3 regions of the Mesorhizobium sp. NZP2234 genome follow, and region 3 is predicted to be linked to each of the others. Evidence: riboswitches for the same ligand, from Rfam matches in the RefSeq annotation. Region 3 holds a riboswitch; each other region holds the start of a gene.

Region 1 (10,099 bases), 1.7 Mb from region 3:
TATACGCTCGATTGCCGGGCGGTTCAGCCCCTTGAGGCCGATGACGACCAGGCGCGAGCGGCGGTCGTCCTCGGCCGTCCAGGCGCGGTCATAGTAATGATTGACGCGCGGGCCGACGGCCTGCAGGAGGAGCCGCATCGGCTTGCCGCCGACCTCGACGAAACCTTTCACACGCAACACATTTTCTTCTTCGGCGACAGTGGCGACGCGCCTTGCCAGCTCGTCCGGATTGGCGATCGAAGAGATGTCGACGATGAAGGTGTCGAAGTCGTCGTGCTCGTGGTCGAAAGCGCCGTCATGATGGGATTTGCGGTTCTCGATATCGTCCTCGACGGCGAGACCGAGCCCGAGCAGTATGGAAGGGTCGACCTTGCCGTGCGAGGTCGGCACGATCTTCACGGCGCGGGCGGAATGTTCGTTGACGATGGCGTTGGCCCGGGCCGAACCGGCGGCGTCCATCAGGTCGCTCTTCGACAGTATGATCAGGTCCGCGCAGGCGATCTGATCCTCGAACACTTCCTCGACCGGGTCGTCATGGTCGAGGCTCTCATCCCCGGCGCGCTGCGCTTGCAAGGCGTCCATGTCGTTGGCGACGCGGCCTTCGGCCAAAGCAGGGCCGTCGACCACGGCGATCACGCCATCGACCGTCACGCGGCTCTTCACCGTCGGCCACTGGAACGCCTGGACCAGCGGCTTGGGCAGAGCGAGGCCCGAGGTTTCGATCAGGATGTGGTCGACCTTCGGCGTCAGCGACAGGATCTGGTCCAGCGCCGGCACGAAGTCGTCTGCCACGGTGCAGCAGATGCAGCCATTGGCCAGTTCAACGATGTTCTCCTCGGGGCAGGTGTCGATGCCGCAGCCTTTCAGGATTTCGCCGTCGATGCCGATGTCGCCGAACTCGTTGACGATAATGGCAATGCGCTTGCCGCCGGCGTTTTCCAGGAGATGGCGGACCAGCGTCGTCTTGCCGGCGCCGAGGAAGCCGGTGACGACGGTGCAGGGGACGCGGGAGAGATTGCCGGTCGAATTTGGGGCGCTCATGATCAATCCTTCAACAGGTCGAGGGGAGGAATGCGGGCCACGAGGCCGCGCTTGAGGGAATCGGGCCGGCCACGCCATGGAATGAGGCCGTCCGTCGAGGTGGCGAAGAGTTTGGCGCCGGTGACGAGGTCGGCGCCGCTGGCCGCGGTCAGGTCGCCGAAGACATAGCTCCAGCAGCCGTCGCGCAGGATGGCGGCGCTCAGCCGGCGCTTGCAATTGCCGAGGCATTCGACGGTGCGGACGCGGATGTTGTCATCGGCCGCGGCATGGCGCGTGTCCTCGGCCAGCAGTTCGCCGGCGCGGGGATGGGCGTCCGAGCCGGCCTCGTCGCGACAGGAGGCGCAGACGATGACCGTGACGCCGGTCAAGGCTTCGCTGTCGGCGGACGAATTGTCCGCTGTACCAGCCGAAAAACTGCCGTTCTGGTCCAAAAAGCCGGGCTCCTTGCCCGGAAACCCGCCGGGCGATCGGATTCTCTTGTCACAGACGGCAGGTCTCCTGGCTCGCGGGTCATCGCCTTGGGTGCCGCCTTCCCAGGAATCCCCAGTGGCTTTCGGCCTAGGCTCTTCGCTTACAGTTGCGGGGACAGCCGCGGATTTGAGATCTTTCACCTCGCACCGCATTCCCTCTTAGCCCCTGCCGTTGCGGGCAAGGGACCGTCTGGACGGGATTTAGGCTTTTGCAGGCAGCGGTGTCAACGCGAGCTTACGACATGGCGATGTCGGCCAGCGCCGGGCCCAGATCGCCTGCCGGCGTCACGTCCATGCGTTCAAGGCCAAGCCAGCCCTGCATCTGCTTCAATTCCTCGAAGAGCTGCGCGGCGGTTTCAGGCGGGGCGCCGGGCTCGGGGTAGGCGGCATGGACGCGCAGGACGCTCGCCGGCCGGTCCGCCTTGAGGTCGACGCGCGCGACGATCCGGTCGCCGAGCAGGAAGGGGAGGACGTAATAGCCGTATTGGCGCTTTTCAGCCGGCGTGTAGATCTCGATGCGGTAGTGGAAGTCAAACAGCCGCTCCGAACGCGAGCGCTCGAAGACGACCGGGTCGAACGGCGCCAACAGCGCGCGGGCCTCGATTTTCCGGGGCAGGCGGGCGTCCTTGTGAAGGTAGGCCGGCTTGTCCCAGCCTTCGACGCGCACCGGCAGCAATTCGCCCAACTCGACCAGTTCCTCCAGCCGGCCCTTCATATCGGCCGGCGACAGCCGGAAATAGTCGCGCAGGTCGCCTGACGTCGCCACGCCATGGGCGCGGGCGGAAATGCGCAGCAATTCGCGATGCGCGTCCTCGGCCGGGGGCACCGGCAGATCGAGGATCGCCTGCGGCAGCACGCGCTCCGGCAAATCATAGAAGCGCTCGAAGCCGCGACGGTGCGCCGTGGTGATGCGCCCGGCCCAGAACAGCCATTCGAAGGCGTGCTTGGCATGGCTCCAGCCCCACCAGCCGCCCGAACCTTTCTGGCCTTCGAGCGCCGAAGCGGCGATCGGGCCGCGCTCGACGACCGCGCGGTAGATGTCTTCTATATAGGCGGCGTGTTCGCGGCCCCATTTGGCCAGCCCCAGATACATTTCATCGCCTTGCTCGGCCCGCTGCATGCGCCAGCGCATCAGCGGGTAGGTCTCGACCGGCAGGAACGAGGCCTCATGCGCCCAGTATTCGAACACAGTGCGTTTGCGCGTCACGGCGGCATTGTCGAGCAAAGCGAGCGGGTAGGGGCCCAGGCGCGAATAGAGCGGCATATAATGAGCGCGCACCACCGCGCTGACGGAATCGATCTGCAGCAGGCCGGTGCGGGACAGCACACGGGCGAGATGACGGCGGTCGGGTGTGCCATTTGGGCGCGGATCGAGAAACCCTTGAGCGGCGAGTGCAATGCGGCGGGCCGCGGCAAGAGAGATCTTTTCCTTCATGCAGGCATCACTCCGAGGGGGCTTCGGCTGTGGGTCGGTCTTTGTCTGGGCAGCTTCTTGTCGCAAAACCGGCGTCCAGTTTTGCGGAACCTGCGTGGTGATTCCAACCCATGCTAGCAGGGTTTTGGCGGCAACCATGTCAGGAGAGAAAAGTGGAGTAAAAAGCGAAGGAAATCAAACAGGAGCGGATCGGACCAGTTTCTCCGGATATGCCGTCCAGGTCGGCGTTTTGAACAAGGTTTGACTTGCTTCGCTGGAAGTGCTGCGCTAACCCTCGCCGCGTTGCAGCATAGGCCCTTAAAACGGTTCAGCGGTTAAACTGTCACGCTTCCGCAATAAGGTCCGGTGCTGTAATCAACGTGGATTGGCGCCAACGGAAAGCCGCTGCATGAACGCACTTCTCAGTTCGTACCTGCCTATCGTCCTGTTCATAGGCGTGGCACTGGTCGTCGGCCTGGCGCTGCTGGCCGCCCCGTTCCTGGTGGCCTACCGCAATCCCGATCCCGAAAAGCTGTCCGCCTACGAGTGCGGTTTCAACTCGTTCGACGATGCCCGCATGAAATTCGACATCCGTTTCTACCTGGTGTCGATCCTGTTCATCATCTTCGACCTGGAAGTGGCCTTCCTGTTCCCCTGGGCCGTGTCCTTCTCGAAGATCGGCATGCTCGGCTTCTGGTCGATGATGGTGTTTTTGGCAGTGCTGACCATCGGCTTTGCCTATGAATGGAAAAAAGGAGCGCTGGAATGGGATTGAACGACAGTTCAGGCACCCTCGTCGCGCCGAAGCCGAAGGGCATCATCGATCCCAACACCGGCAGGCCGGTGGGGGAGGACGATCCCTTCTTCCTCGAAATCAACAATGAGCTTGCCGACAAGGGCTTCCTGGTCACCTCGACCGAGGCGCTGATCACCTGGGCGCGCAGCGGCTCGCTGATGTTCATGACCTTTGGCCTGGCGTGCTGCGCGGTCGAGATGATCCACACCTCGATGCCACGTTACGACTCGGAGCGGTTCGGTGTCGCGCCGCGCGCGTCTCCGCGCCAGTCCGACATCATGATCGTCGCCGGCACGCTGACCAACAAGATGGCGCCGGCGCTGCGCAAGGTCTACGACCAGATGCCGGAGCCTCGCTACGTCATCTCGATGGGCTCCTGCGCCAATGGCGGCGGTTACTACCACTATTCCTATTCGGTGGTGCGCGGCTGCGACCGCGTCGTGCCGGTCGACATCTATGTGCCCGGCTGCCCGCCGAGCGCCGAAGCTTTGCTCTACGGCATTCTTCTCCTGCAGAAGAAGATCCGCCGCACCGGCACGATCGAACGGTAAATCCATGGCAGCATCCCTGAGCGAACTGTCGACCTATCTCGGCGAAAAGCTGATCGGTCGTGTCAATGACGCGGTGCTCGCCTATGGCGAGCTCACCATCCATGTCGAGCCGCGCGACCTGGTCGAGGTGGTGACCTTCCTGCGCGACGATGCGCGCTGCCAGTTCATCTCGATCATCGATGTCTGTGGGGCTGATTATCCGTCGCGGGCCAAGCGCTTCGACGTTGTCTACCATCTGTTGTCGCCGAAGCAGAATGTCCGCATCCGCGTCAAGGTGCAGGCCGACGAGGAGACAATGGTGCCGTCGATCACCGGCGTCTATCCCGGCGCCGACTGGTTCGAGCGCGAGACCTACGATCTCTATGGCGTGCTGTTCTCGGGCCATCCCGACCTGCGCCGCCTGTTGACCGACTACGGTTTCGAAGGCCATCCGCTGCGCAAGGATTTCCCGCTGACCGGCTTCGTCGAGGTTCGCTACGACGACGAAGCCAAGCGCGTGATCTACGAGCCGGTCGAGCTCAAGCAGGAATTCCGCAATTTCGATTTTCTCTCGCCGTGGGAGGGGACGGATTACGTCCTGCCGGGCGACGAAAAAGCCAAGACGAATTGAGGCGCCACAATGGCTGAGACCTCCGTCCGCAATTTCAACATCAACTTCGGTCCGCAACATCCTGCGGCGCACGGCGTTTTGCGCCTGGTGCTGGAGCTGGACGGCGAAGTCGTCGATCGCGTCGATCCGCATATCGGGCTCTTGCATCGCGGCACGGAAAAGCTGATCGAGGCCAAGACCTATCTTCAGGCGGTGCCCTATCTCGACCGGCTCGATTATTGCGCGCCGATGAACCAGGAGCATGCCTTCGCGCTCGCGGCCGAGCGCCTGCTCGGTATCGAGGTGCCGAGGCGCGGCCAGCTGATCCGCGTGCTCTATTGCGAAATCGGCCGCATCATGTCGCACATCCTCAATGTGACGACGCAGGCCATGGACGTCGGCGCGCTGACGCCGCCACTGTGGGGCTTCGTCGAGCGCGAAAAGCTGATGGTGTTTTATGAGCGCGCCTCCGGCTCGCGCATGCATGCCGCCTATTTCCGCCCCGGCGGCGTCCATCAGGACCTGCCGCGTCAGCTGGTCGAGGACATCGGCAAGTGGATCGACCCGTTCCTCAAGTCGATCGATGATCTCGACAAGTTGCTGACCGGCAACCGCATCTTCAAGCAGCGCAATGTCGATATCGGCATTGTGTCGCTGGCCGATGCCTGGGCCTGGGGCTTTTCCGGCGTCATGGTGCGCGGCTCGGGCGCGCCCTGGGATCTGCGCAAGTCGCAGCCCTATGAATGCTATTCGGAAATGGATTTCGACATTCCGATCGGCAAGAACGGCGACTGCTACGACCGTTATCTCGTGCGCATGGAAGAAATGCGCCAGTCGGCGCGGATCATGCGCCAGTGCGTCGATCTCTTGCTCGGCAAGGAAAGCACCGGCCCGGTGTCGAACCTCGACGGCAAGGTGGTGCCGCCGAAGCGCCAGGCGATGAAGCGCTCGATGGAAGCGCTGATCCATCACTTCAAGCTCTACACCGAGGGCTATCGCGTTCCGGCCGGCGAGGTCTACGCGGCCGTCGAGGCGCCGAAGGGCGAGTTCGGCGTCTATCTGGTCTCCGACGGCTCCAACAAGCCATACCGCTGCAAGCTGCGCGCACCCGGTTTCGCGCATCTGCAAGCCATGGATTTCCTCTGCCGCGGCCACATGCTGGCCGACGTCACCGCCGTTCTCGGCTCCCTCGACATCGTGTTTGGTGAGGTCGATCGCTAAATGTCAGTCCGCCGTCTCGCAGAAGCCAGCGTCCAGCCCGCCTCCTTCGCCTTCAACCGGGCGAACGCGGCAGCGGCGAAGCAATGGATCAAGAAATACCCGAAAGGCCGCGAGCAGTCGGCGATCATTCCGTTGCTGATGATAGCGCAGGAACAGGAAGGCTGGGTGACCAAGGCGGCGATCGAGACGATCTCGGACATGCTCGGCATGCCCCGCATCCGCGGGCTCGAGGTCGCGACCTTCTACACGCAGTACCAGCTCAATCCGGTCGGCACGCGTGCGCATATCCAGGTCTGCGGCACCACGCCCTGCATGCTGCGCGGCTCGGAAGCGCTGATGGATGTCTGCCGCTCGCGGATCCATCACGACCAGTTCCACACCAACGACAAGGGCACCTTGTCGTGGGAAGAGGTCGAGTGCCTCGGCGCCTGCGTCAACGCGCCGATGGTGATGATCTTCAAGGACACGTTCGAGGACCTGACGCCGGAACGGCTGGCCGAAATCATCGATCTTTACGATGCGGGCAAGGGCGCTTCGGTAGCGCCTGGGCCGCAGAATGGCCGCACCGGCTCGGAGCCGGCCTCTGGTCTGACAACGCTGAAGAGCGAAAAGGCGATCCTCAAGTCGACCCGTGACAGGGAGGCGAGGGAGGCGGCAAAGGCCGCCAAGGCGGCGCCCGACGCGATCATTGCCGAGCCAGTTCCGGCACCCGCTGCCGCGCCCGTCGCGCCGTCCAATGCCAGCAAGCCGAAGACCGACGCGCCCGAAACCAGCCCAGCCTTGAAGACGCCTTCGGCGACCAAGGTGGCGCCTGCGGCGGAGAAGGCGGCGAGCGTTTCGGCGCCGCTGCACTCGGCCGCCAACGCCAACAAGGCAGCGCCCGAGGTTGAGCAGGTTGCCAAGCAGCGCAATGGTCCGAAGGCCAAGGCCGAACCGGCCGCTGCCTTCAAGGCGCCGGAAGCCAAGGTACCGGCCGCCAAGCCGGCGAAACCGTCGCTGGACGACAAGAACCGTCCGGCCGGCATCGACAGGCCGGCCGCGGTCGACGATCTCAAGCTGATCTCCGGCGTCGGCCCGAAGATCGAGGGCATCCTGCATACGCTGGGCATCTTCACCTTCGCGCAGGTCGCGTCGTGGAAGAAGGCGGAGCGCGAGTGGGTGGACGGCTATCTTTCCTTCCACGGCCGCATCGACCGCGACGACTGGGTCAAGCAGGCCAAGGCGCTCGCCAAGGGCGGCGTCGCCGAATACATCCGCGTTTTCGGCAAGAAGCCGGTCTGAGGGACGAAAAATGCTTCAGGACAAAGACCGCATCTTCACCAACATCTACGGCCTCTTCGACAAGTCGCTGGCCGGTGCGATGGCGCGCGGCGCCTGGGACAACACGCCCGGCATCGTCGCCAAGGGGCGCGAGTGGATCGTCAACGAGATGAAGGCGTCCGGCCTGCGCGGCCGTGGCGGCGCCGGCTTCCCGACGGGCCTCAAATGGTCGTTCATGCCCAAGCAGAGCGACGGCCGGCCGAGCTACCTCGTCATCAATGCCGACGAATCCGAGCCCGGCACCTGCAAGGACCGCGACATCCTGCGCAACGACCCGCACACGCTGGTCGAGGGGGCGCTGCTCGCCGGCTTCGCCATGGGCGCGGTCGCCGCCTACATCTATGTGCGCGGCGAGTTCATCCGCGAGCGCGAGGCGCTGCAGCGGGCCATCGAGGAGGCCTATGAGGCCAAGCTGATCGGCAAGAACAACACATCCGGCTACGACTTCGACGTCTACATGCATCATGGCGCCGGCGCCTATATCTGCGGCGAGGAAACCGCGCTGCTGGAAAGCCTCGAAGGCAAGAAGGGCCAGCCCAGGCTGAAGCCGCCATTCCCGGCCAATGTCGGCCTCTACGGCTGTCCGACCACCGTCAACAACGTCGAATCGATCGCGGTGGCGCCGACCATCCTGCGCCGGGGCGCGGCCTGGTTCTCGTCCTTCGGCCGACCCAACAATGTCGGCACCAAGCTCTTCTGCATCTCCGGCCACGTCAACAATCCGTGCACCGTCGAAGAGGCGATGTCGATCCCGTTCCGCGAGCTGATCGAGACGCATTGCGGCGGCATTCGGGGCGGCTGGGACAATCTCCTTGCGGTCATTCCAGGCGGCGCCTCGGTGCCGCTGGTGCCGGCCGAGCAGATCATCGACACGCCGATGGATTTCGATGCGCTGCGCGACCTCAAATCAGGCCTCGGCACGGCCGCCGTCATCGTCATGGACAAGTCGACCGACGTTGTGAAGGCGATCGCGAGGCTGTCGTACTTCTACAAGCACGAGAGCTGCGGCCAGTGCACGCCGTGCCGCGAAGGCACCGGCTGGATGTGGCGGGTGATGGAGCGGCTGGTGCGCGGCGAGGCGCAGAAGCGCGAGATCGACATGCTGCTCGACGTCACCAAGCAGGTCGAGGGCCACACGATCTGCGCGCTGGGCGACGCGGCCGCGTGGCCGATCCAAGGCCTGATGCGGCATTTCCGCGGCGAGGTGGAGCGGCGCATCGACGAGTTTTCGCGCAACGCGCACCGAGCCGAGCCAGTGATGGTGGCGGCGGAATAGAGTTTGTGACCGCGGGCGAGAGCCCGAAGCGAGAATAACGGGGCGGGGCGAGCGAAGAAACGACCAGGAGAATTCTATGGCGCCGTATTCGACACCCAACCCATTGATGCCCAATTTGGACCAGCTCGAGAAGATGAACCAGGACCTGACCAGGATGATGCCGAAGGAGATGGCCAGCGCCGTCAACCTTTTCGTGCACCCTGTCGCGGGTGCGGCGGCGATGTCGGCGCTCGGCATCGGGCTCGCCAACCATGCGTTCGGCGTCTGGATGGGCGCGCTTTCGGGAGCCGCCGAGGCATCGCAGCGGCTCATGCAGCCGCTGATCGAGGATTTCGAGGCACGCATCGAGCAGCTCGAGGACGCGAACTCGTCGTCCATCAAGGCGCGGGCGACGGCGAAGACGCTGATTGCCGAGGCGCAGTCCTTTGCGCAGGAGGTCACCGACATCGCCGCCAAGGAAGCCGCCACCACGGCGCCCGCGGTGAATGCCGCTCCGGCAACCGGCGAGCCCGCGGATGTGCTGCTGCCCGAAGATTTCAGGCAGCCCAAGACCATGGACAGGCCTGCGAGACCCTCCAACCTCAAGGCGATATCGGGCATCGGCCCGAAGCTGGAGAAGGTGCTGAACGGGCTTGGCATCTGGACATATGCCCAGATCGCCGCCTGGTCGCCGCAAGAGATCGCCTGGGTCGACGATTATCTGTCGTTCAACGGCCGCATCGGCCGCGACGACTGGACTGCCCAGGCGGCGGCGCTGGCCGCGAAGAAGTGAACGAAATGTCGGGCGCTGCGTCTGTCGCGCCCGGAAAATGAGATTGCGGGAAATCCGCAGGGGTTTGAAGCGAATGGCAAAGCTCAAGGTCGACGGGAAAGAGATCACTGTACCCGACCACTACACGCTGCTGCAGGCGGCGGAAGACGCGGGCGCGGAAGTGCCGCGCTTCTGCTTCCACGAGCGGCTGTCGATCGCCGGCAATTGCCGCATGTGCCTGATCGAGGTGAAAGGCGGGCCACCCAAGCCGCAGGCCTCCTGCGCCATGGGCGTGCGCGACCTGCGCCCCGGCCCCAATGGCGAGCCGCCGGAAATCTTCACCAACACGCCGATGGTCAAGAAGGCCCGGGAAGGCGTGATGGAATTCCTGCTGATCAACCATCCGCTGGACTGCCCGATCTGCGACCAGGGCGGCGAGTGCGACCTGCAGGACCAGGCGATGGCCTTCGGCGTCGATTCCTCGCGCTATCACGAGAACAAGCGGGCGGTCGAAGACAAGTATATCGGCCCGCTGGTCAAGACGGTGATGAACCGTTGCATCCACTGCACGCGCTGCGTCCGCTTCACCACCGAGGTTGCCGGCATTTCCGAGCTCGGCCTGATCGGCCGCGGCGAGGACGCCGAAATCACCACCTATCTCGAACAGGCG
Region 2 (10,099 bases), 440 kb from region 3:
CGTATCCGGGATGATGATCCCGCCGGCGGTCTTGGATTCGGATTCGACCCGGCGAACGACCACGCGGTCATGAAGCGGGCGGAACTTCGACTTTGCCATTTTTTCTTCCTCGAATGAGAACGGTGAGAAACAGTTCCTCCGTCCGGCGAAGCCGGACATACGGTTAGCACTCACCAATGGCGAGTGCTAACGTGGCGCTGAAATAGGCTGACGGCCTGCGAGAGTCAAGGCGCACGGGAAGGGGCAATCACGGGAATTTTTTCTGGCGCTGACCGGCGGTGCCGAAAAATCCCGGTCGCCGCTCCGCTAAAGAAACAGCCGCAACTGGGTGTGGATGATCGACCGGTAATCCTCGATGGTGCGGCGGCTTTCCGCTTCGCCCTCCGCAAGTGCCAGGCGCACCACGCCGCCGGCGAGCTGGAAGATCAACAGAACGATGCGTTCGAACTGCTCGTGCTTCGGCGGCTCGATCAAGCCGATGACATGGTCGCAGAACATCCTGGCCTGGCGCCGAGTTTCGGCGATGTCGAGATTCTTGAGCGCCTTGTCGGCCTGGATGGCGTTCTGCAGATCCTGGATGGCTGGGTCGCCGGCGACGCGGCTCAGATAATCGTCAAGCAGGCGGTCGGCCGCGACGATGACGTCCTTGGCTTCGCGGATATCGGCGATGATATCAGCCAGTCGCGCGCGGCTTACCTCCGAAAACCGCTCATAGAGCATCGCCAGGATCGCCGACTTGTTGGGGAAGTAGTGGTAGACGGTGGCGATCGGCCCGCCCGCCAGCATGCCGACCTCCTTCATGGTGACGGCATCGATGCCCTTCTCGCCGATCAGCTTCATGGTTGTCGACAGGATGGCGTCGATGCGCTCGCGGCTGCGCTCCTGCTTCGGCTGGCGCCTCGGTTCGGTCGCTGTTCGCCTTGCTTGTGTCATGCACCGGTCTTTCGCTCGAACTGCCAAATTCTGGTTGAGAAGAAATATGATCAAGTATCAGGTCTTGAAAATGCTGACAGAGTGTCAGCTTTTTTGCCGTGCGGCAAGGACGTTGGGAGGCGCCTTTGACATCTGGTGACCTGCATACCGGAAGCGGCGACTGGCTGGTCGGCAACCCAACCGGCAGGCAGCTTGCCTCCGCCCTGTGGATCGGATCGGTCGGTCTGCTCATTCTCGGTATGCAGCCGGTTTTGCTCGGCGCCCTCTACACAGAGGGCCATGTCAGCGGCGATGAACTGGCACTGGTCGCCACCGCCGAGCTGATCGCCATCGCGATCGGTTCGGCGATCGTTGCGACGCTGCTCTCGGCCCGCAACATGCGCTGGAAAAGTGCGGCGCTTCTGCTCCTGCTGGCGCTGGCGAATGTCTGGACCGCCTATGCCGCCGGCGCCAACATGTTGATGGCGGCCCGCGCCGTGGCCGGCCTTGCCGAAGGCGGCCTTGTCGCGGTCGCCACCGAACTGATCGCCCGCTCGCGCCGGGCCGAGCGCATCGGCGGCTATTTCGTCACCATGCAGACGCTGGCGCAATGCCCTCTTGCCCTGCTGCTGGCGCTCTATGTCATTCCAGCGGCCGGGTCGGTCGGCGGCTTCCTCGCTCTGGCGGTCGTCTGCATCCTGTCGCTGGTGGTCGCCTTCACGGTTCCCGCCGACTATGCCGACCTGCCCAAGGACGAGGATCTGGCCAATGTGCTGACGGTTCCTTCGATCACGGCGTTGTTGTGCATCTTCTGCTACTTCATGTTCTTCGGCTCGATATGGGCCTTTCTGGAGCCGCTTGGCGCCCAATTCGGCGTCGACGGCCGCACCGTTGGCCTGATCGTCTCGGCCAGCCTGGCGATGCAGGTCCTGGGCGCGATGACCGCGACCGTGTTCGAGGCCCGCATCGACTATCGCCTTGCCATAGCGGCAATTGGCACCGTCGCACTTGTCGCCTCGCTGATCCTCGCCAGCGGACCTGGTCTCCCGATCTTCTGGGTCGCCGCCCTGGTCATGGGTTTTATTCTCCTGTTCATCGTGCCCTATCAGATCAGGCTGACGATCACGGCGGACGAGACACGCACGGCCGTGCTCTTGGTGCCGGCCGCGCAGCTCCTCGGTCTGGCGATCGGGCCGGTCGCGGCGTCGCTGCTCATCGACGGCAAGGATTTTCGCCCGGTTCCGGAATTCGCTGTCGGCAGTGCCCTGGCCAGCGTGCTGCTGCTTGGCCTGTTCGTCCTTGTCTCGCGGCGCCGCCGCGCGGTTGCCTGATCGGGGGTAATATGTCCAGCTGGAGCAACTGGTCGGGCTATGTCACCGCCGAACCGCGGCTGATCGCCAGCCCCGCCGATGCCGGTGAAGTTGGTGATCTCATTCGCACCGCACCCGGCCCGATCCGCGTCGTCGGTGCCGGTCACTCCTTTACCCCGCTGGTGAAATCGCAAGGCACCATCCTGTCCCTGGAGAAACTGGAGGGGTTGGTCTCGCACGACGCTGAAAAGCATCAGGCGCGTGTGCGGGCGGGGACGCGGCTTGGTTCGCTCATGCACATCCTGCAGGATATCGGCCAGGGCCTGCCCAATATGGGCGACATCGACCGACAGGCGATAGGCGGGGCGCTCGGGACCGCTACCCATGGTTCGGGACCGACGCTCGGCGCCTATCACACGCAATTGGAGACGGTGCAGATCGTCGACGGCCTTGGCAATGTTCGTGAATTCACCAGGGCAGGGGATCAAGACACGATCCACGCCATCGGCGTCTCGCTCGGTGCCTTCGGGATCATGAGCGAAGTGACGCTGAACAACATTGCGACCTACCGGCTGCGCCGCCGCAAATGGGTGCTGCCGGTCGCCGACATGCTGCGCGATTTCGAAACGATGATGACCGCGCATCGGTCGGCCGAATTCTACTACATCCCGTTCTCCGGCTATGCGCAGTTCATCGCCAGCGACTTGAGCGACGCGGCGACCAGCGCGCGCCCGACCGAGGATGACGAGGCCGGACTGAGGACACTGCGCCGGCTGCGCACCGGGCTCGCCAGGCTGCCGTCGCTGCGCCGCCGGCTGATCCAGGGTGCCGTCGCCGGGGTGCGGGCCGAGGACTATGTGCAGGACTGGCTCAATGTCTATGCCAGCGACCGGCAGACCAAATTCAACGAGATGGAATATCACCTTCCGTTCGAGGAAGGACCGAAGGCGCTGGCCGAAATCATCGAGTTGACCGAGAAGCGCTTTCCCGAGGTCTATTTCCCGATGGAGGTGCGCAGCGTCGCGGCTGATCAGTTCTGGCTCTCGCCCTTCTACGACAGGCCGACCTGCTCGATCGCCATCCACCATGACGCGGCGAACGATCCGTTGCCGTTCATGCAGGCGGCCGAGCCGGTCTTGCGCAGATATGGCGGCAGGCCGCACTGGGGCAAGATGCACAGCCTGAAGGCGGCGGACTTCAGGAAGCTCTATCCGCGCTGGGACGATGCCATGGCGGTGCGCCGCGACATCGATCCGCAAAACCGTTTCGTCTCGCCCTACATGGCCGGCTTGTTCGGCATCGAACCATGAGCGCCTATTTCGCCAATCTTTCGCAGGCGCTGGAGCAGGCCGGTATTTTCCAGCCCTGTCTGGTGCTGGATCGCGACCGGCTGGACGGCAACATCGCCCTGGTGAAGGCCAGGCTTGATCCCGGCCTTGCCGTGCGGCTGGTCGACAAGTCGCTCGCTTGCCTGCCGCTGCTTTCGCATATCGGCAAGACGCTTGGAACCGATCGCTTCATGACCTTCCATCCGCCGATCAGCGCGGCGGTGCTGAGCGCGTTCCCGCATGCGGATCTGCTGTACGGCAAGCCGATGCCGGTCAGCGCGGCGAGAGCGGCGCTGGTGAAGGGCGACGCCGACTGGTCGCGTGTCTGCTGGCTGATCGACAGCGACGAAAGACTGGCGGAATATGGCGCGCTGACCGCCGAGCTCGCTATCGAACTGCGTATCGCCTTCGAGATCGATGTCGGCCTGCATCGCGGCGGGTTTGCCACATCGGAGGCCTTGTCGCGGGCATTGAAGATGCTGCCGGCCCACAAAGGGCTGCGCTGCGAAGGCGTCATGGCCTATGAGGCGCACGCACCGCACATTCCCGGCCTGTTCGGCGGGCCGGGCAGGGCGTTGGCGCGGGCCTCGGAGCAGGCCGCCGATTTTTTGGCGCGCCTGGGCGCCGACCAGCGAAGCATCCTCAACATTGGCGGCAGCAAGACCGCGCTGCTTCATCACCGCGGCATTGCCAATGAGGTGTCGATGGGCTCGGCCTTCGTGCTGCCCGGCGATTTCGACACGCCCGGTCTCGAAGGTTTCCAACCGGCGGCTTTCATCGCGACGCCGATCCTGAAAGTGGTCGAACCAATGCTGCCAGGCCCGCCCGCCGTCTCCCGCCTCTTGCAGGCGCTTGGCCGGTTTCCGCGCAAGGGCTGCTATCTCTATGGCGGCAAGTGGATGGCCGAGCCGGTATTTCCCGAAGGCATGAAGACGAACGGTTTGCTCGGCCTGTCCTCCAACCAGCAATTCATGGGCCTGCCGGCCGACGCTGCTGTGATGCCCGGCGACCATGCGTTCCTGCGGCCGACGCAAAGCGAGGCCGTGCTGCAGCAATTCGGGCCGATCGCCGTGCTTTCCGGCGGCAGGATCGTTGATCGCTGGCCGGTGTTGCCGATGATGTGAGGGGCGCCACTGCGGTCATGATTGGCGCTCCGGCCCCCCCGCGATGTCCTCATTCTAGGGCGGACCAAGGAGCGAAGCGACGCGCGCAGACCCTAGAATGACGAAGTTGTGAGGTTGTATTGCTTCAATCATTTTATTGACTAAGTCAACTAATTGGTCGATCCTTTCCATGACAGGAGAACCATCCCATGACCGTCCACAACCTCCCCAACAAGCACCTGATCGACGCGGTGCGGGCTTTCAACCGCTTCTACACCCGCCAGATCGGCCTGCTCGACGAAGGGCTGCTGAAAAGCGCCTTCTCCCTGACCGAGGCGCGTGTGCTCTACGAACTGGCGCACCGCGACGGCCTGACCGCGACCGACCTCGGGCGCGACCTCGGTCTCGATGCCGGCTATGTCAGCCGTCTGCTGAAGAAGTTCGAGCGCCTTCACCTCATCTCCAGGTCGACGGTGGTTTCGGACGCCAGGCAATCGTCGATTGCGCTGACCGCGGCGGGCAGGAATGCCTTCGCGCCGCTGAACAAGGATTCGCACGACCAGGTCGCGGCGCTGCTCGATCGGCTGCCCGCGTCGGAGCAGGACCGGCTGGTGAAGTCCATGCGGACGGTCCAGGCTCTGCTGGGTGAAAGCGCAGAGCCAAGGATCCCTTATCTGTTGCGCCCGCTGCAGGTCGGCGACATCGGCTGGATCACCCGCCGGCAAGGCATGCTCTACGCACAGGACTATGGCTGGGACGAAACCTATGAGGCGCTGGTTGCCGAAATCCTCGCGGCATTTGTCAAATCCTTCGACCCGAAATGGGAACGAAGCTGGATCGCCGAGCGCGATGGCGAGGTGGTCGGCTCGGTCTTCGTCGTGCGCAAATCGGATCAGGTGGCGAAGCTGCGCCTGCTCTATGTCGAACCTTCGGCCCGTGGTCTCGGCATCGGCAGGCGGCTGGTCGAGGAATGCATCGGCTTTGCTCGTGCGAAGGGCTACAAGACGCTGACCTTGTGGACCAACGATATCCTGATCGCCGCCCGGCACATCTACCAGGCGGTCGGCTTCAAACTGACCGAGGAAGAACCGCACCACTCCTTCGGCAAGGATCTGGTCGGCCAGACCTGGGACTTGGAATTGTGATCTCTGCTAAGCCTTGACGGGTATCCAGATCTCCAGTCCGCCATTGCCGCTGCGCGGATCGAACTCCGGGCCATAGCGTTCGAATTCGGGGGCGTCCGCTATCTCGTGCCCGGAGGCCGGCAGCCATTTGTTCCAGATCGTGTTGACGGTCCGGCGGATAGTCGAGATGTGTTCGCGATGCGAAAACACCGCGTATTTCTGGGCGGGTATGCGCACGCGGCTGAGTTCCCTTGGAAGGTCGGAAAAATCGGAGACCTCGACACCGGCGACGTAGTCGAAATTGCCGGCATCGTCGCCGTTGGCGCAGACACCATAGGCGACGTCGCCGGTCTCGCCAGGAATGTTGCCGATATAGGGGCCGAAGCGTTGCCACTGCATCGGAATGGCGGCGCTGGTTTCACAGTTGTAGCGTTCGCCGAGCCCAGCGATCAGCAACGGCCGGCTGGTCTCGAAGCGCGGTGGTTCGAGGGCGGAAAGAAAGGATTGGTCCATCAGGATCGGCTCCACGAGGTCGAGGGTGTTGGTCGAGCCTTGCGCGCGCACCATCTCCGGCGTGGTGCCGAACTGGTCGCGGAAGGCGCGGGTGAAAGCCTCATGCGAGCTGTAGCCGGCATCGAGCGCCACCGATAGGATGTCGGGCGCTCCGCCGGCCAGCCGGCGCGCCGCCTCGGTCAGCCTGCGCGCGCGCATGTAGCCCATGACCGAGCGGCCGGTGGCGGCGCCGAAGGCGCGCGTCACATGAAAGCGCGACACGCCGCTGCTTTGGGCGACATCGTCGAGCGAGATCGCCTCCGGCAGATGGCTCTCGACGAACCATAGCGCTTTCTCGGTCGGGTTCATGGCTCCTCGCATTGAGGGGATCATCTTGCCACCTTCGCGCGCGGCAGTTTGATCGGAATTGCGCTCGCCGCGCAATCCGGACGGCAACGCTCCGCAGCCAACAGCATCTGGCTCGCCGGCTTCTTCCGGCAGCAAGCTCTCACTTGACGCCGCCGCGCGCTATCGTCTAAGACGTAATGTAATTACATAACATATTCGAGCGCCGCGGCGGGATCGACAATGCACCGAGAAATCCGTTGCGAAGCAATTGGGGGAAAACTACGATCGAGTGGTGATGGTCCCCGAGTCGAAAGGCGAGGGGTGAAAAGGGAACACGGTGAGACCCAAGAGGTCGAAGCCGTGGCTGCCCCCGCAACTGTAAGCGGTGAGCAAGATCCGAAATGCCACTGGCCGGCAAGGCTGGGAAGGCAGGATTGCGCAAGGACCCGCGAGCCAGGAGACCTGCCATCACCAAGTTGACCGGACGGGGTGTGCCGGGAGGAAACGTGGACGTCGGTCTTGTCGGCCGGCTCGCCAACATCCTTCCGTCGCCAGTTTTGGAAAGTGACGGAAGTTGGACGGCGCCATCGATCACCGCATCATCGTGTGCACGCTTTGCCGTGATGTTCCGACCGGCATCAGGTCGGGCGAAAGCCTATGCGCCGATTTGCGCTCCCGGCTCTCGGCCCACGATGAACCCGCCGTGGCGCATGGCTTCACGATCGAAGGCGTCGAATGCATGGCGGGCTGCGCACGGCCGTTGACGGTAGCCTTCCAGGCTCCGGGCAAGGCCACCTATCTTTTCGGCTCCGTCGATGCCGAGGCCGATGTTGGCGATCTTGTGCGATTTGCCAGGCTTTACGCCTCGCTTGCCGACGGCTGGTGCAATTCCGGACAACGTCCGCCGCGACTGGCCGGCAAGACGCTGGCTCGCATCCCGGCGCCGGGCAAGCTGGGGGGGATAGTCGATGACAATGCCACTTCTTGAAGCGCGCGACCTGGGTGCCGTGGCGAATGGCCGGAATCTGGTCCATGCGGTCAGCCTCTCCATCGCCACCGGCGATCGTCTCGCCATCATCGGCCCCAATGGCGCCGGCAAGACGACGCTGCTGCGCATGCTGTCGGGCATGCTCAGGCCAAGTTCGGGCGAGGTGAAGCTTGGCGGGCGACGCCTGGACAGAATCTCGACAGCCGAGCGGGCCCTGCACATGGCCGTCGTCGGCCAGACCGACCAGCCGGATCCGCGGCTGGCGGTGATCGACTATGTCGAACTCGGCCGCGTTCCGCATGCCGGCCTGAGGCGCAGGAGCGAGGAGCGCGACATCGTCGTCGATGCCTTGCGCCGGACTGGGCTTCTACCGCTGCTTGGCCGCACGATCGGCTCGCTGTCCGGCGGGGAGCGCCAACGCGCCCAGCTGGCGCGCGCCATCGCGCAGGAACCGAAGGTGTTGTTCCTCGACGAGCCGACCAACCATCTCGACCCGCGTGCTCGCGGCGAGCTTCTCGAACTCGTCGCCGGCTTCGGCATGACGGTGATCGCGGTGCTTCACGACCTGGCCCTGGTGGCGCCTTTCGCCACCAGGGTCGCGGTGATGAACGAAGCCCGGCTGCACGCGTTGGCCGCACCGCGCGAAGCGCTGACGCAACAGCTGATCCGCGAGATTTTCGGTGTCGACGTGTTTCGCCTGCGCCATCCCACCGAGGACCGCGAACTGACCGTGTTCGATGTTCCGAACCGCGCCGCGCCGCCATCCTGAACGAACCCATCCCCATCGGCACTGTTCAACCAAGGAGCAAAATCCGTGAAACGTCTCGCCTTGTCGCTCGTCTTTTCTTTGCTGGCCTCTACCGCCTTCGCTTTCCCCGTCACCGTCGACAGTTGCGGCAAGCCGTTGACCTTCGACGCGCCGCCCAAGCGCGCCGTCATCCACGACCTCAACATGGCCGAGATGGCCTTCGCGCTGAAGCTGCAGCCGTCGATCGTCGGCCTGACCGGCATCACCGGATGGTACAAGGTCGGCCCCGAATTCAAGGCCGAGCAGGGCTCCATCCCGGAACTCGCGCCCAAATACCCGACGCTCGAAAACCTGGTCGCCGTCGAGCCCGATTTCTTCTTCGCCGGCTGGTACTATGGCATGAAGCCGGGTGGCGACGTGACGCCCGACACGCTCGCCCCGCACGGCATCAAGACACTGGTGCTGACCGAAAGCTGTGTCCATCTCGACAAGAACCGCCCGGCGGCTTCCATGGACCTGCTCTATGGCGATGTTGAAAAGCTGGGCAAGATCTTTGGCAAGGAGACAGAGGCGCAGAAGCTTGTTGCCGGCTGGAAGGCGCAACTCACCGCGAAGGTCGGCAGCGCCAAGGGAACCCGCGTGTTCCTCTATGATTCCGGCGATGACAAGCCGTTCACCGCCGGAAAATTCGCCATTCCCAGCGCCATGATCACGGCCGCCGGCGGCGACAACATCATGGCCGACATGGACACCAGCTGGGGCAATACGGACTGGGAAACGGTGGCCTCGCGCAACCCGCAATTCCTCATCCTGCTCGATTACCAGGATGGCGGCGGCTACAGGAAACTGCTCGATTTCTTGAAGGCCCATCCGGCAATGAGGGAGACGGACGCGGTCAAGAACGAGCGTTTCGTGGCGCTGCGCTATGCCGAACTGACGCCCGGACCTGCAAACATCGAGGCGATCGCCAAGATCGCCAAGGCGATGCATCCGGAAGCGTTCTGATGCTTCTTGCCCCCGGGCATAAATCCGGCGCGCTTTCCGGGCACAAGGGATTCGCGTTGGCGATGGTGGCGGGCATGGTGGCGGTCGTCGCCCTCGTGCTGCTGTCGATCGCCTATGGTTCGACGCTGATCCCGCTGAGCGACGTCATCGGCTCGCTTGGCCATGCGGTCGGGCTGCATGAACACCAGGTGTCGGGCCCGGTCGGCAAGATCGTCGTCGATCTCAGGCTGCCGCGCACGATCCTGGCGATCTGTGTCGGTGCCGGCCTCGGCATGACAGGTGCGTTGCTGCAGACGGTGACCCGCAACGATCTCGCCGACCCGTTCCTGTTCGGCCTGTCGTCGGGAGCCGCCGCCGGCGCTGTTTCCGTCATCACCGTCTTCGGCGACAGTTTTGGCATCTCGACCTTGCCCATCGCGGCCTTCACCGGCGGCATACTGGCCGCCTGCATCGTCCTGCTGCTGGTCGCACGGGTAAGGGGACAGGGGCCGGAGCGGCTGATCCTCGCCGGCCTTGCCGTCTCCTTCCTGTTCACGGCATTGACCAATTATCTGGTCTTTGCCGGAGACCAGCGCGCGGCCCATTCGGTGCTGTTCTGGACGATGGGCGGGCTGGGGCTGGCGCGCTGGGACAATGTCTGGCTGGGCGCCTTGGGAGCCGGCACGATCGCGGCCTACGGGCTGTGGAACCACCGCAGGCTGGATGCCTTCCTGGCCGGTGAAAGTGCCGCCGAAAGCCTCG
Region 3 (10,099 bases):
CTTCGACTGGTCCTCGGCACCCGCTCGCGGCGGATCGAAGACAAGGCCGTCAAAGGCGTTCAACTCCTTGAAGGTCAAGGGTCGGCGGAACAGGTCGCGGCGTTCGCCCGTCACCCGCTTGATGCCAGTCGCGAAGCGCGATCCCCGGTCGAGCGCCGAAAGTGCCGCCGCATCGCCCTCCACCGCATGGACTTCCGACTTCGCCGCAAGCCGGAGCGCAAAGCTGCCACAGCCTGCGAAGAGATCGGCGATCTTCTTGGCGCGCTTCAGATGTCCGCCGACAATCTCGGCCATGGTCTGCTCGGCTGCTTCGGTTGCCTGCAGGAAGGCACCCGGCGGCACGGCGACAGCGACGCTGCCGAACATCACCACGGGCTTTCTCGGCTCGATGATGATCTCGTCATCGATGGACAGCCTGGCAAAGCCTTGCGCAAGCACAAAATTGGACGCGATGCGGCGCTGGTGTTCGCCGAGCTTGCCGGACTCATGCACCGCGACATCGAGGCCGGAACCGGTCACGGTGACCGCCATCCGGAACGATTTGGTGGTGGCGCATATCAAGTCGGCGAGCGCCTTCAACTGGCCAAGCGCTCCGACGATTTCGGGCAGCGAGATCGGACATTCCGATATGGAAATGATTTCCGGCGACAGATGGCGATTGAAGCCGAGCAGCATGCCTGTATCGCTGCGACGCGCGGCAAGCACGACACGGCGTCGCGTCTGCGGAGCGCAGGCAACCAGCGCGTCGATGTCGCACTCGATGCCCTTGCCCTTCAGGGCGTGCACCACCTTCTCGCGTTTCCACTGGCGATAGGCTTCGGCCTCGAAATGCTGGAGGGCACAGCCTCCGCACTCCGTGAAATGGCGGCAGGCCGGCTCTATGCGCAGCGGCGAAACCTCCAGCACCGCCATCAACGTGGCGCGATCCCGCTCGCGCGCGGCGGTGACGGTCTCGCCGGGCAGCGTGAAGGGAATGAACAGATCGCCGCCTTCGGTCTCGGCAATGCCGTCGCCCTGGGCGCCAAGCTTTTTGATGGTGAAGCGCGCGCTCATCGATCCTTGATTCCACCGAGCAGGAATTCGCGATTGCCGTCGCCGCCTTCGATTGGCGACAGATGCAGGCCGAGCGAGCGCCAGCCGGGCACGGCGTCCAGCCAATCCTGCAGCAGGCCGGCGACCCGGGCGGCATCGAAGGGGTCTTTCAAGAGACCACCCTTGCCGATCGCCTCGCGACCCGCCTCGAATTGCGGCTTGACCAGAAAGATCCCGGCGGCACCGGGCTTCGCAATGGCGAGCGCCGGCGGCAACGCCAACTTCAGCGAGATAAAGCTGACGTCGGAGACGATGAAACCTGGAACACGGCCGGCAAGGTCAGCGATGGTGATATCGCGGGCGTTCAGCCCTTCGACGACCGTCACCCGCGGGTCCTTGCCAATATCAGGATGTATCTGGCCATGACCGACATCGATTGCCGTGACATGGGCGGCGCCGCGTTCGAGCAGCACCTGGGTGAACCCGCCGGTCGAGGCGCCGATGTCGAGCGCTTCGCGGCCGGCTGGGTCGAGGCTGAAGTGGTCGAGCCCGCCGATCAGCTTCAGTGCCGCGCGCGAGACATAGCCTTGCGCCGGATCATCGATGACAACAAGGCATTGCGGCGAAACGTTCTGACCGGGCTTGCGGGCAATGGTGCCATCAACCGTCACCGCGCCACGCTCGACCGCGTCGCGGGCACGCGAGCGGCTGGCAAACAGGCCGCGCTGGACGAGCAGGTCGTCGAGCCGCTGGCGGGTGCTGGCTGGCAGAGGCGAGTTCATCGGCCTTCATGGCGAAAGCTGGCGGCGAAGGCAAGGACATTGGACCGAACAAGGAAAGAGCGGCGAGCGCATCAGGCCGCGCCGCGGCTTGCACGCATCGCATCGGGTTCGGCAAAATGGTAATCGAGGAGGAGAACCTCCATCGTCGGAACCCGGGGACAAAGAATGCTGACGGGAACCTGCCACTGTGGTGCAACCCACTGGACCCTTGAGGGCGATCCGGGGCCGATCACCGCCTGCAACTGCACGCTTTGCCGCCGCTATGGCGTGCTCTGGGCCTATGACTATGCCGATGAGCGCATTCGCGTCGCGGGGCCGATGGCTAGTTACACGCGCGCCGGAAAGGATACGCCTTCGCTCGAAATCCTGTTCTGCCCGACCTGCGCCTGCGTGCTCGCCTGGCGCGGCCTGCGCGCCGATGCCTCCGGTCGAACGCGTATCGCCGTCAATGTGCGGCTGGCGCCGCTCGAGGCCGTGGCCGATCTGCCGATCGACCATTTCGATGGTCTTGACACTTTCGACGACCTGCCGCGCGATGGCCGCTGCGTGCGCGACATGTGGTTCTAGAAGATAGTGCGCGACACCTGGCGCTCGACGGCAGGAGACAAGCCGTCGTGCCGATCCCCTGAAGCTTGCTCCCGTGGAGGCTCAGCCGCACCCGCACCCGCGGACGCAGGCGCTGGTTCCGACACGACCACCAATTGCGGCACCTGCTTATAGGAGAAGCCGCCTCTGAGATCGCCCATTTTGCTCGCGACGATGCCCATCGCCGCCTTTTCGAGATTGCGGTCATAACGCGTCTCGGCGGCGGCGGGTGTCGCGATGATGGCTAAAAGTGCCACGCCGCACAAAAGCGTCTTCATTGTTATTGTCTCCCTGCCTGACGTCGATCTAGCAGGGCGCCATTGAAAAACGGCCAAGAGACACGGTAAGCAAAGCGCCAAACGGCAGCGTAAACAATGCGTTAATAAATCAAGCCGGCAAACTGATTCAAGCGCTTGAGGTTTTGATTCAGGCGCGCTGGGCCCGGGCCGTATGCCCGAGCGCGGTGAAAACGGTGCGCACGATGCCGGCGGCATCGAGGCCGGCATCGGCATACATTTTTTCCGGCTTGGCGTGATCGGCGAACACGTCGGGCAGCACCAGCGGGCGCACCTTCAGGCCGCTTTCCAGCAGTCCTTCATGGGCGAGGAACTGCAGCACATGGCTGGCGAAGCCGCCAATGGCGCCCTCCTCCACCGTAACCAGAACCTCGTGCAAACGGGCCAGCCGCCGGATCAGATCCTCGTCGAGCGGCTTGGCGAAGCGGGCATCGGCGACGGTGGTGGAAAGCCCGGCCGCGCCGAGTTCCTCGGCAGCCATCAGGCAGTCTTGCAAGCGCGTGCCGAAGGACAGCAGCGCCACCTTTGTGCCTTCCCTGACGATGCGGCCCTTGCCGAGTTCGAGAACCGAGCCGCGCTCCGGCATGTCGACGCCGACACCGTTGCCGCGCGGATAGCGGAAGGCGATCGGGCCATCATCATAGCTTGCCGCGGTGCGCACCATGTGGCGCAGCTCCGCTTCGTCGGCGGCGGCCATCACGACAAAGCCCGGCAGGCTTGCCAGGAAAGTGGTGTCGAAGGCACCGCAATGGGTGGCGCCATCGGCACCGACGAAGCCGGCGCGGTCGATGGGAAAACGAACCGGCAGTTTCTGGATCGCGACGTCGTGGACGACCTGGTCGTAGGCGCGCTGAAGGAAGGTCGAATAGATCGCCGCGAACGGCTTGTAGCCTTCGGTCGCCAGGCCCGCCGCGAAGGTGACCGCATGCTGTTCGGCGATGCCGACATCGAAGGTCCTTGACGGGAACACTTCGCCGAACAGGTCCAGCCCCGTGCCGCTCGGCATTGCGGCGGTGACGGCGACGATGCGGTCGTCCTCGCGGGCCTCCTGGATCAGGCTTTCGGCGAACACCTTGGTATAGGCCGGTGCGTTGGCCGGCGCCTTGGCCTGCGCGCCGGTGATGACGTCGAACTTGTTGACGCCGTGATATTTGTCGGCGGCGGCTTCCGCCGGTGCGTAGCCCTTGCCCTTCTGGGTGACGACATGGATCAGCACCGGGCCTTCGCCATTGTCGCGGACGTTTTTCAGGACCGGGATCAGATGCTCGAGATTATGGCCGTCGATCGGGCCGATATGGTAGAAGCCGAGTTCCTCGAACAAGGTGCCGCCGGTGACGTAACCGCGCGCATGCTCGACCGCCCTTGTAATGGCACGATCGGCGCGCTTGCCGAGATAGGACGTCAGTTTCTTGCCGAAGTCGCGCAGGCCGGCATAGGCCTTGCCCGAGGCCAGCCGCGCCAGATAGGCGCTCATCGCGCCGGTCGGCGGTGCGATCGACATGTCGTTGTCGTTGAGGATGACGATGAGACGGGCGTCGAGCGCACCGGCATTGTTCATCGCCTCATAGGCCATGCCGGCCGACATGGCGCCGTCGCCGATGACGGCTATGACGTTGTTGCGGCCACCGGAGAGGTCGCGCGCCGCGGCCATGCCGAGGCCCGCCGATATCGATGTCGAGGAATGGGCGGCGCCGAAGGGATCGTATTCGCTCTCGGCGCGGCGGGTGAAGCCGGACAGGCCGCCTTCTTGGCGCAGCGTGCGGATGCGATCGCGGCGGCCGGTCAGGATCTTGTGCGGATAGGCCTGATGGCCGACATCCCAGATCAGCCGGTCGTCCGGGGTGTTGAAGACATAGTGCAGCGCGACCGTCAGTTCGACCACGCCAAGGCCGGCGCCAAGATGGCCACCGGTGCGGGACACCGCGTCGACCAGTTCGAGACGGAGTTCTGATGCCAGTTGCGGCAGTTCGCTCTCGTCAAGCGCACGCAAATCCGCCGGAATGCGGACCTTGTCGAGAAGCGGCGTATGCGGCGTTGCGTTCACGGGAGTTCGGGCTTTCTGTTCAACGGCGGGATAGGCCGCCGGCCTGCGAAAGTAAATGCGTGTCGGTGACGCGGATCAAGCAGGTCCCCTCGCCGATTTTCCTCAGTTCTCCGGCAGCGGAATAAACTCTTTCTCGTCTCCAGGAACGATATCGAAGCGGCCCGTCTTCCATTCCTGCTTGGCCTGTTCGATGCGCTCCTTGGAGGAGGAGACGAAATTCCACCAGATGTAGCGCTGCGAGCCGAGCGAGGCGCCGCCGAACAGCATGAAATGCGCGCCGGTGTGCGACGACACGATGATCTCGTCGCCGGGCCGGAACACCAGCAGGCGTTCAGCCGGGAAGACGTCACCCGAAATCGTGACCTCGCCTTCCAGTGTGTAGATGGCGCGCTCCTCCGCATCGGCCGGGATCTTTATGCTGGCGCCGGCCGCCAGCCTGAGGTCGGCGTAGAGCGTGTCGGCGTCGGCCCGTACCGGGGAACGCAGTCCCTGGAAGTCACCGATCACAACGCGGCCCGTGACGCCTTCGGCATCGATCTCGGGCAGCCGCAAGGCAGCGGTGTTCTCGAATACGGGCGCCACTTCCTCCTTGCCGTCCGGCAATGCCAGCCACGTCTGCAGGCCGGAGATCGACATCGGCGCGCCGCGCAATTCCTCGGGCGTACGCTCGGAGTGGACGATGCCTCGGCCTGCGGTCATCAGGTTAACGTCACCCGGCTGGATGACCATTTCGGTACCGAGCGAATCGCGATGCCTGATCTTGCCGTCGAACAGATAGGTAACCGTCGACAGGCCGATATGCGGATGCGGACGGACGTCGAGCGCCTGGCCTGCACGCAGGATCGCCGGCCCCATGCGATCGAAGAAGATGAACGGCCCGACCAGCCGCCTCCTGGCGGTCGGCAGAGCGCGACGGACCTCGAAGCCGCCAATGTCCTTGGCGTTCGGGATGACCATCAGTTCGATCTGGTCGCTGGCAAAGGCGTCGCCGGCTTCAGGGTCTTTCCCCGGGAAGAAGCTCATGAACTCTCCTTATCAGCGTTCGGCAACCGCCTTGGCGGCATCAGGCAAAGCGGATCGCCGCTTTTGCCCGCAGTTTGGCGGCCACTTCTTCGCGGTTGCGCGGATGCTGGTTGGTTTCGAGCGAATCGAGAAGTTCGCGCGCCGATGCCGCAATGGCCTCCACGGCGTGGTCGAACGCATGCTGGTTCTGTTTCGAGGGCCGCGTCGTTCCGCTCAGCTTGCGGACAAATTGAAGGGCTGCGTCGCGCACTTCGTCATTGGTTGCCGGCGGATCAAAATTGAACAGGGTCTTGATGTTTCTGCACATCGCTTCCGTATCTCCTCTTGTCCTGGAGCTGTTTCAATCGGGACGAGTTTCAATCATGATCGTGTCCAAAAACCGGTGAGGCAAGACCATGGTTCGCGGCCAGGCCTCAGTCCGCGTCGAGCGGCTCTGTTCCCACCGGCTTGCCATCGCGCGATAGCCTGATCTTCTCGACCTTGTCCTCGGCCGCCTTCAGCAGCCGGTCGCAATGCGCCTTCAGGGCCTCGCCGCGCTCATAGATCCGGATCGACTGATCGAGCGGCACGTCGCCACGCTCCAGATCATCGACGATCTTCTCCAGCGCGTCGAGTGCCTGTTCGAAGCTCATCGCCTTGACGTCTTCGTTGGTCTCAGCAGCCATCATTCATCCTTTCATCAGTCGCCCGACATGGGCGGCGACCGAAAATGCCAGTCCCTGCAGATCGTAACCGCCCTCGAGCAGGCTGACGAGCCGGTTGCCGCTGTGGCGGGCAGCGCGCTGCATCAGCTGGCCGGTCGCCCAGTCGAAATCGTCCTCGGTCAGGTTGATCTCGGCCAGCGGATCACGGTGATGCGCGTCGAAACCGGCCGAAATAATGATGAGGTCGGGCGCGAAATTGTCGAGCGCCGGCAGGACGCGCGACAGGAAGGCATCGCGAAACACCTCGCTGCCGGTCCGCGGCGCCAATGGTGCATTGACGATGTTGCCGGCGCCGGTCTCGCTCTTTGCGCCAGTGCCAGGATAAAGCGGCATCTGGTGAGTCGAGCAATAGAGCACCGAGGGATCGTCCCAGAAAATATCCTGCGTGCCATTGCCGTGGTGCACATCCCAGTCGACGACGGCGACACGCTCGACGCCGTGCTTCTTCTGCGCATAGCGGGCCGCGATCGCCGCCGTGTTGAAGAAGCAAAAGCCCATCGCCGTGGTCTTTTCGGCATGGTGGCCGGGTGGCCGGGCGGCGACGAAGACATTGTCGGCGCGGCCTGCGAAGACGTCGTCGACGGCGGCGTTGGCGGCGCCGATCGCGGTTATCACCGCCTGCCAGCTCTTCGGGCTGGCGGTGGTGTCGGCATCGATGCGGGCAATGCCCTCGTCGGGGATGGCGGCGCGCACGCGCGCGACGAAATCGGCCGGATGCGCGTAAAGGATGGTGGCCTCGTCGCCTTCCGGCGCCTTGACGCGGTCAAGCTCGGCAAAGGCTTCGTCGTCAAGCACGCGCTCGATGGCGCGCAAGCGGTCCGGCCGCTCGGGGTGACCGGGGGGCGTGATGTGTTCAAGGAAGATCGGATGCGTGTAGAGACGAGTGGCCATCGTCCCTATCTAGTGCCCCAACGCCGTGATGGCCATGCGTCGCGGCCCAATGGCTGGGGAAAATCGCTTCTGCGTCCATTGGCGTCGCTGTGGGGATTGGCGGCGCGGACGCTTCGGCATAAGGTCGCCTTCACTGCCTGGTGCCCGCCGCAAGCGGGAGAATCGGGAACACGGTTGAATTCCGTGGCGTGCCCAACGCTGTGAGGGGGACCGCGCCGGTAAATGCCACTGTCGATGACGGGAAGGCACCGGACGCGGGTTGATCCTGAGCCAGAAGACCGGCCTGGCAGGCACCGTCATCCGCATGGTCAGGCGGAGGACATGGGTTTGCAATCGCAAGGGGACAAGCGATGCCGGATGCTATGACCGCTCCTGTCGGCGACGGATTTGACCAGATGGCGCGCGACGCAGTCTACCGCGCCATGTTCACGCGGCGCGATGTGCGCAGTCATTTCCTGCCTGCTCCTCTCGACGATGAGGTGCTGGCGCGGCTGCTGCTTGCCGCCCATCACGCGCCATCGGTCGGGTTCATGCAGCCGTGGAATTTCATCGTCGTCCGCGATGCCGCGCGACGGGAGAAGGTGCGCGACCTGTTCCTGGCCGCGCGAGAACAGGAATTGCCAGAAATCGAGGAAGATCGGCAGGCGCTTTACCGCAAGCTGAAGCTGGAAGGCATCTGCGAAAGCGCGCTCAACATCTGCATCACCTGCGACCGACAGCGCTCGAAGGGCTCGCCGCTGGGACGTTGGCACAATCCGGAGATGGACCTCTACAGCACGGTCTGCGCGGTGCAGAATTTCTGGCTGGCGGCACGCGCCGAAGGCGTCGGCGTCGGCTGGGTCAGCATCATTGAGGCGCAGGCGCTGAAAAGCCTGCTTTCCATTCCCGACCATGTAACGCCGATTGCTTATCTCTGCGTCGGCCGGGTTTCCGAGTTCGCGCCCAAACCGGACCTTGAAACGCATGGCTGGGGCCGGCGCCTGCCCCTGCCCGAACTGATCATGAGCGAGACCTTTTGCGGGAAAGGCGAGGCACCGCTCAAGTCAGCGGTGGCGCGCCTGAAAGCCGTCGATACCGCACAGGCCAGCCCGGCTGATCAGCGCGTCGCGCCGGCCGTGCCCCAGCGCGAGCCGCCGAAGGAGGAAAGCGCTTTGTCCTTGAGTTCCCGGAACTTCGATGACGCCTCGGCCAGCCGGGCATCCCAAGCCGGATCAGGCACCTGGCCGGCGATGGTCTTGAAATAGACCTGCATCAGGCAGGCGATGGCGAAGGGCTCGATGAACGCCGCCTTGAAGGCCCAGGCGAAGACGATGGCCAGCACGAAGGCCCAGCCGGCGAGCTGGCCGGGCATCATGAACAGAATGGCGCCGGCCGGGGCCAGCATCAGCAGGAAGATCACGAACGACACGCCCCACATGATGACCGCCAGCCAGACGGCGTTCTTGACCATGGTCTTGCCGTTCTGGGCGTAGAGAACCACGCCCTGGCGCGCGGTTTCGAAAGGCGAGGATGAGTTGATGCGGATGTTGTAGCCGAGGATGATCTCGTCGATATAGGTGAGCGACAGGCGGATCACCGTGTTGATGAAGGAGACCAGGCCGCTCAGGCCCGGAATGGGCAGAAAGGCGGCGACGCCGCCGAGCAGGCCGGTGATGGCGCGGATGGCGCCCTTGACCAGCTGGTCGACGACGAAAAGGATGTTGGCCTCGGCGAAACGCTCGGTCACGACCTGCCGGGCATAGGCGATCTGGTTCTGGCCGTCAGGGACATCATGGCCGTCGATCAGGTGGACCATGACGGCGATATGGCCGGCCTTGACGACGTAGAGGATGTATTCGCGGATCCAGTAGACGGCGATGGAGACGATGCCGAAGCCGACCACGCCGCCCCACAGGGCAAAGGACAGCGGCCCATCTGGATCGGTGGAGATATGGCCGACGCCATAGCCGACCGAGGCGCCCGTGCCTGTCGCCATGATGTAGGCCAGCGTGATGCCGAAATAGACGATCATGCGAAAGACAATGAAAGGCCAGGTCCGCACCATGATGGACACCGACCTGCCGATCTCGAAATCCCACATGCCCCGAATCTCCCCTCAGAGATGGCTGCGGAGCATGCGCTCACCCCGAGGATTGTCAATCATGGGCGGGCACCAGGCAGCAGACGGGACTTCAGTTCGATTGCGGACCCGGCTCCTTGAGCAGCCCCTCAAGCAGTTGCTTGAACGCCGCCACCACCTTCCTCGACGTGGCTTCGGGGTCGTTTGAATTGGCGATCCGCTGCGACGCCTGGCTGCTCGCCCCGTTGATAAGCCGTGCGGCCGTTTCAGGGTCGACGCCCGGGACGACCACCCCTTCCCCCTGCAGGGCTGTCAGGTGATCGGTCATTGAGCCAACGCAGGCATTGGCATTCGACCATTGCGCCGGATCGCCCAGCACAGCCGGGCCATCCCGGAACATGATGCGCTGGATTTCCGGCTCCAGCGCCATCTCGATATAGGTGGTGCATTCGTCGACGAAACGCTGCCAGCGGGTCGGCGCTCTCGAGGCGACCTCGTTCACCCGAGCCGCCATCTCGCCGTCGATTTCGGCGATAACCGCCTCCAGCAGTCCCTTCTTGTCGCCGAAGTGATGATAGAGCGCGCCGCGCGTCAGTCCGGCTGATGCCGTGAAATCATCCATCGACGCTTCGGCATATCCGATCGTCCCGAAGGCCTGGCGCGCAGCTGCGATCAGCTTGGCG

What was found. A riboswitch is a leader RNA that binds a small molecule or an ion and turns the genes downstream of it on or off. The one in region 3 is predicted to bind cobalamin.
Region 1: it holds a riboswitch for cobalamin, as region 3 does, so the genes downstream of both, EB230_RS17555 (DUF1636 family protein) here and bluB (5,6-dimethylbenzimidazole synthase) in region 3, are expected to answer to the same signal.
Region 2: it holds a riboswitch for cobalamin, as region 3 does, so the genes downstream of both, EB230_RS23815 (DUF1636 family protein) here and bluB (5,6-dimethylbenzimidazole synthase) in region 3, are expected to answer to the same signal.

The regions. Positions count from the first base shown of each region.
Region 1 covers NZ_CP033364.1:3,549,773-3,559,871, forward strand. Annotated here, with positions in the region: gene cobW (cobalamin biosynthesis protein CobW) at 1-1,041, opposite strand, end outside; gene EB230_RS17555 (DUF1636 family protein) at 1,044-1,472, opposite strand; cobalamin riboswitch at 1,512-1,717, opposite strand; gene EB230_RS17560 (winged helix-turn-helix domain-containing protein) at 1,747-2,946, opposite strand; gene EB230_RS17565 (NADH-quinone oxidoreductase subunit A) at 3,335-3,700, shown strand; gene EB230_RS17570 (NADH-quinone oxidoreductase subunit B) at 3,691-4,272, shown strand; gene EB230_RS17575 (NADH-quinone oxidoreductase subunit C) at 4,277-4,882, shown strand; gene EB230_RS17580 (NADH-quinone oxidoreductase subunit D) at 4,892-6,082, shown strand; gene EB230_RS17585 (NADH-quinone oxidoreductase subunit E) at 6,083-7,363, shown strand; gene nuoF (NADH-quinone oxidoreductase subunit NuoF) at 7,374-8,678, shown strand; gene EB230_RS17595 (NADH-ubiquinone dehydrogenase) at 8,755-9,450, shown strand; gene nuoG (NADH-quinone oxidoreductase subunit NuoG) at 9,524-10,099, shown strand, end outside.
Region 2 covers NZ_CP033364.1:4,806,881-4,816,979, reverse strand. Annotated here, with positions in the region: gene groES (co-chaperone GroES) at 1-99, opposite strand, end outside; gene EB230_RS23845 (TetR/AcrR family transcriptional regulator) at 307-933, opposite strand; gene EB230_RS23840 (MFS transporter) at 1,059-2,243, shown strand; gene EB230_RS23835 (D-arabinono-1,4-lactone oxidase) at 2,255-3,532, shown strand; gene EB230_RS23830 (DSD1 family PLP-dependent enzyme) at 3,529-4,674, shown strand; gene EB230_RS23825 (helix-turn-helix domain-containing GNAT family N-acetyltransferase) at 4,863-5,798, shown strand; gene EB230_RS23820 (AraC family transcriptional regulator) at 5,805-6,638, opposite strand; cobalamin riboswitch at 6,897-7,102, shown strand; gene EB230_RS23815 (DUF1636 family protein) at 7,192-7,605, shown strand; gene EB230_RS23810 (ABC transporter ATP-binding protein) at 7,586-8,374, shown strand; gene EB230_RS23805 (ABC transporter substrate-binding protein) at 8,420-9,358, shown strand; gene EB230_RS23800 (iron ABC transporter permease) at 9,358-10,099, shown strand, end outside.
Region 3 covers NZ_CP033364.1:5,244,742-5,254,840, forward strand. Annotated here, with positions in the region: gene EB230_RS25895 (class I SAM-dependent RNA methyltransferase) at 1-1,053, opposite strand, end outside; gene EB230_RS25900 (TlyA family RNA methyltransferase) at 1,050-1,814, opposite strand; gene EB230_RS25905 (GFA family protein) at 1,980-2,381, shown strand; gene EB230_RS25910 (hypothetical protein) at 2,378-2,677, opposite strand; gene dxs (1-deoxy-D-xylulose-5-phosphate synthase) at 2,826-4,739, opposite strand; gene EB230_RS25920 (pirin family protein) at 4,842-5,762, opposite strand; gene EB230_RS25925 (DUF2277 domain-containing protein) at 5,803-6,069, opposite strand; gene EB230_RS25930 (exodeoxyribonuclease VII small subunit) at 6,176-6,427, opposite strand; gene EB230_RS25935 (histone deacetylase family protein) at 6,431-7,357, opposite strand; cobalamin riboswitch at 7,479-7,659, shown strand; partial or broken gene bluB (5,6-dimethylbenzimidazole synthase) at 7,780-8,289, shown strand; gene EB230_RS25945 (hypothetical protein) at 8,454-9,437, opposite strand; gene EB230_RS25950 (TetR/AcrR family transcriptional regulator) at 9,529-10,099, opposite strand, start outside.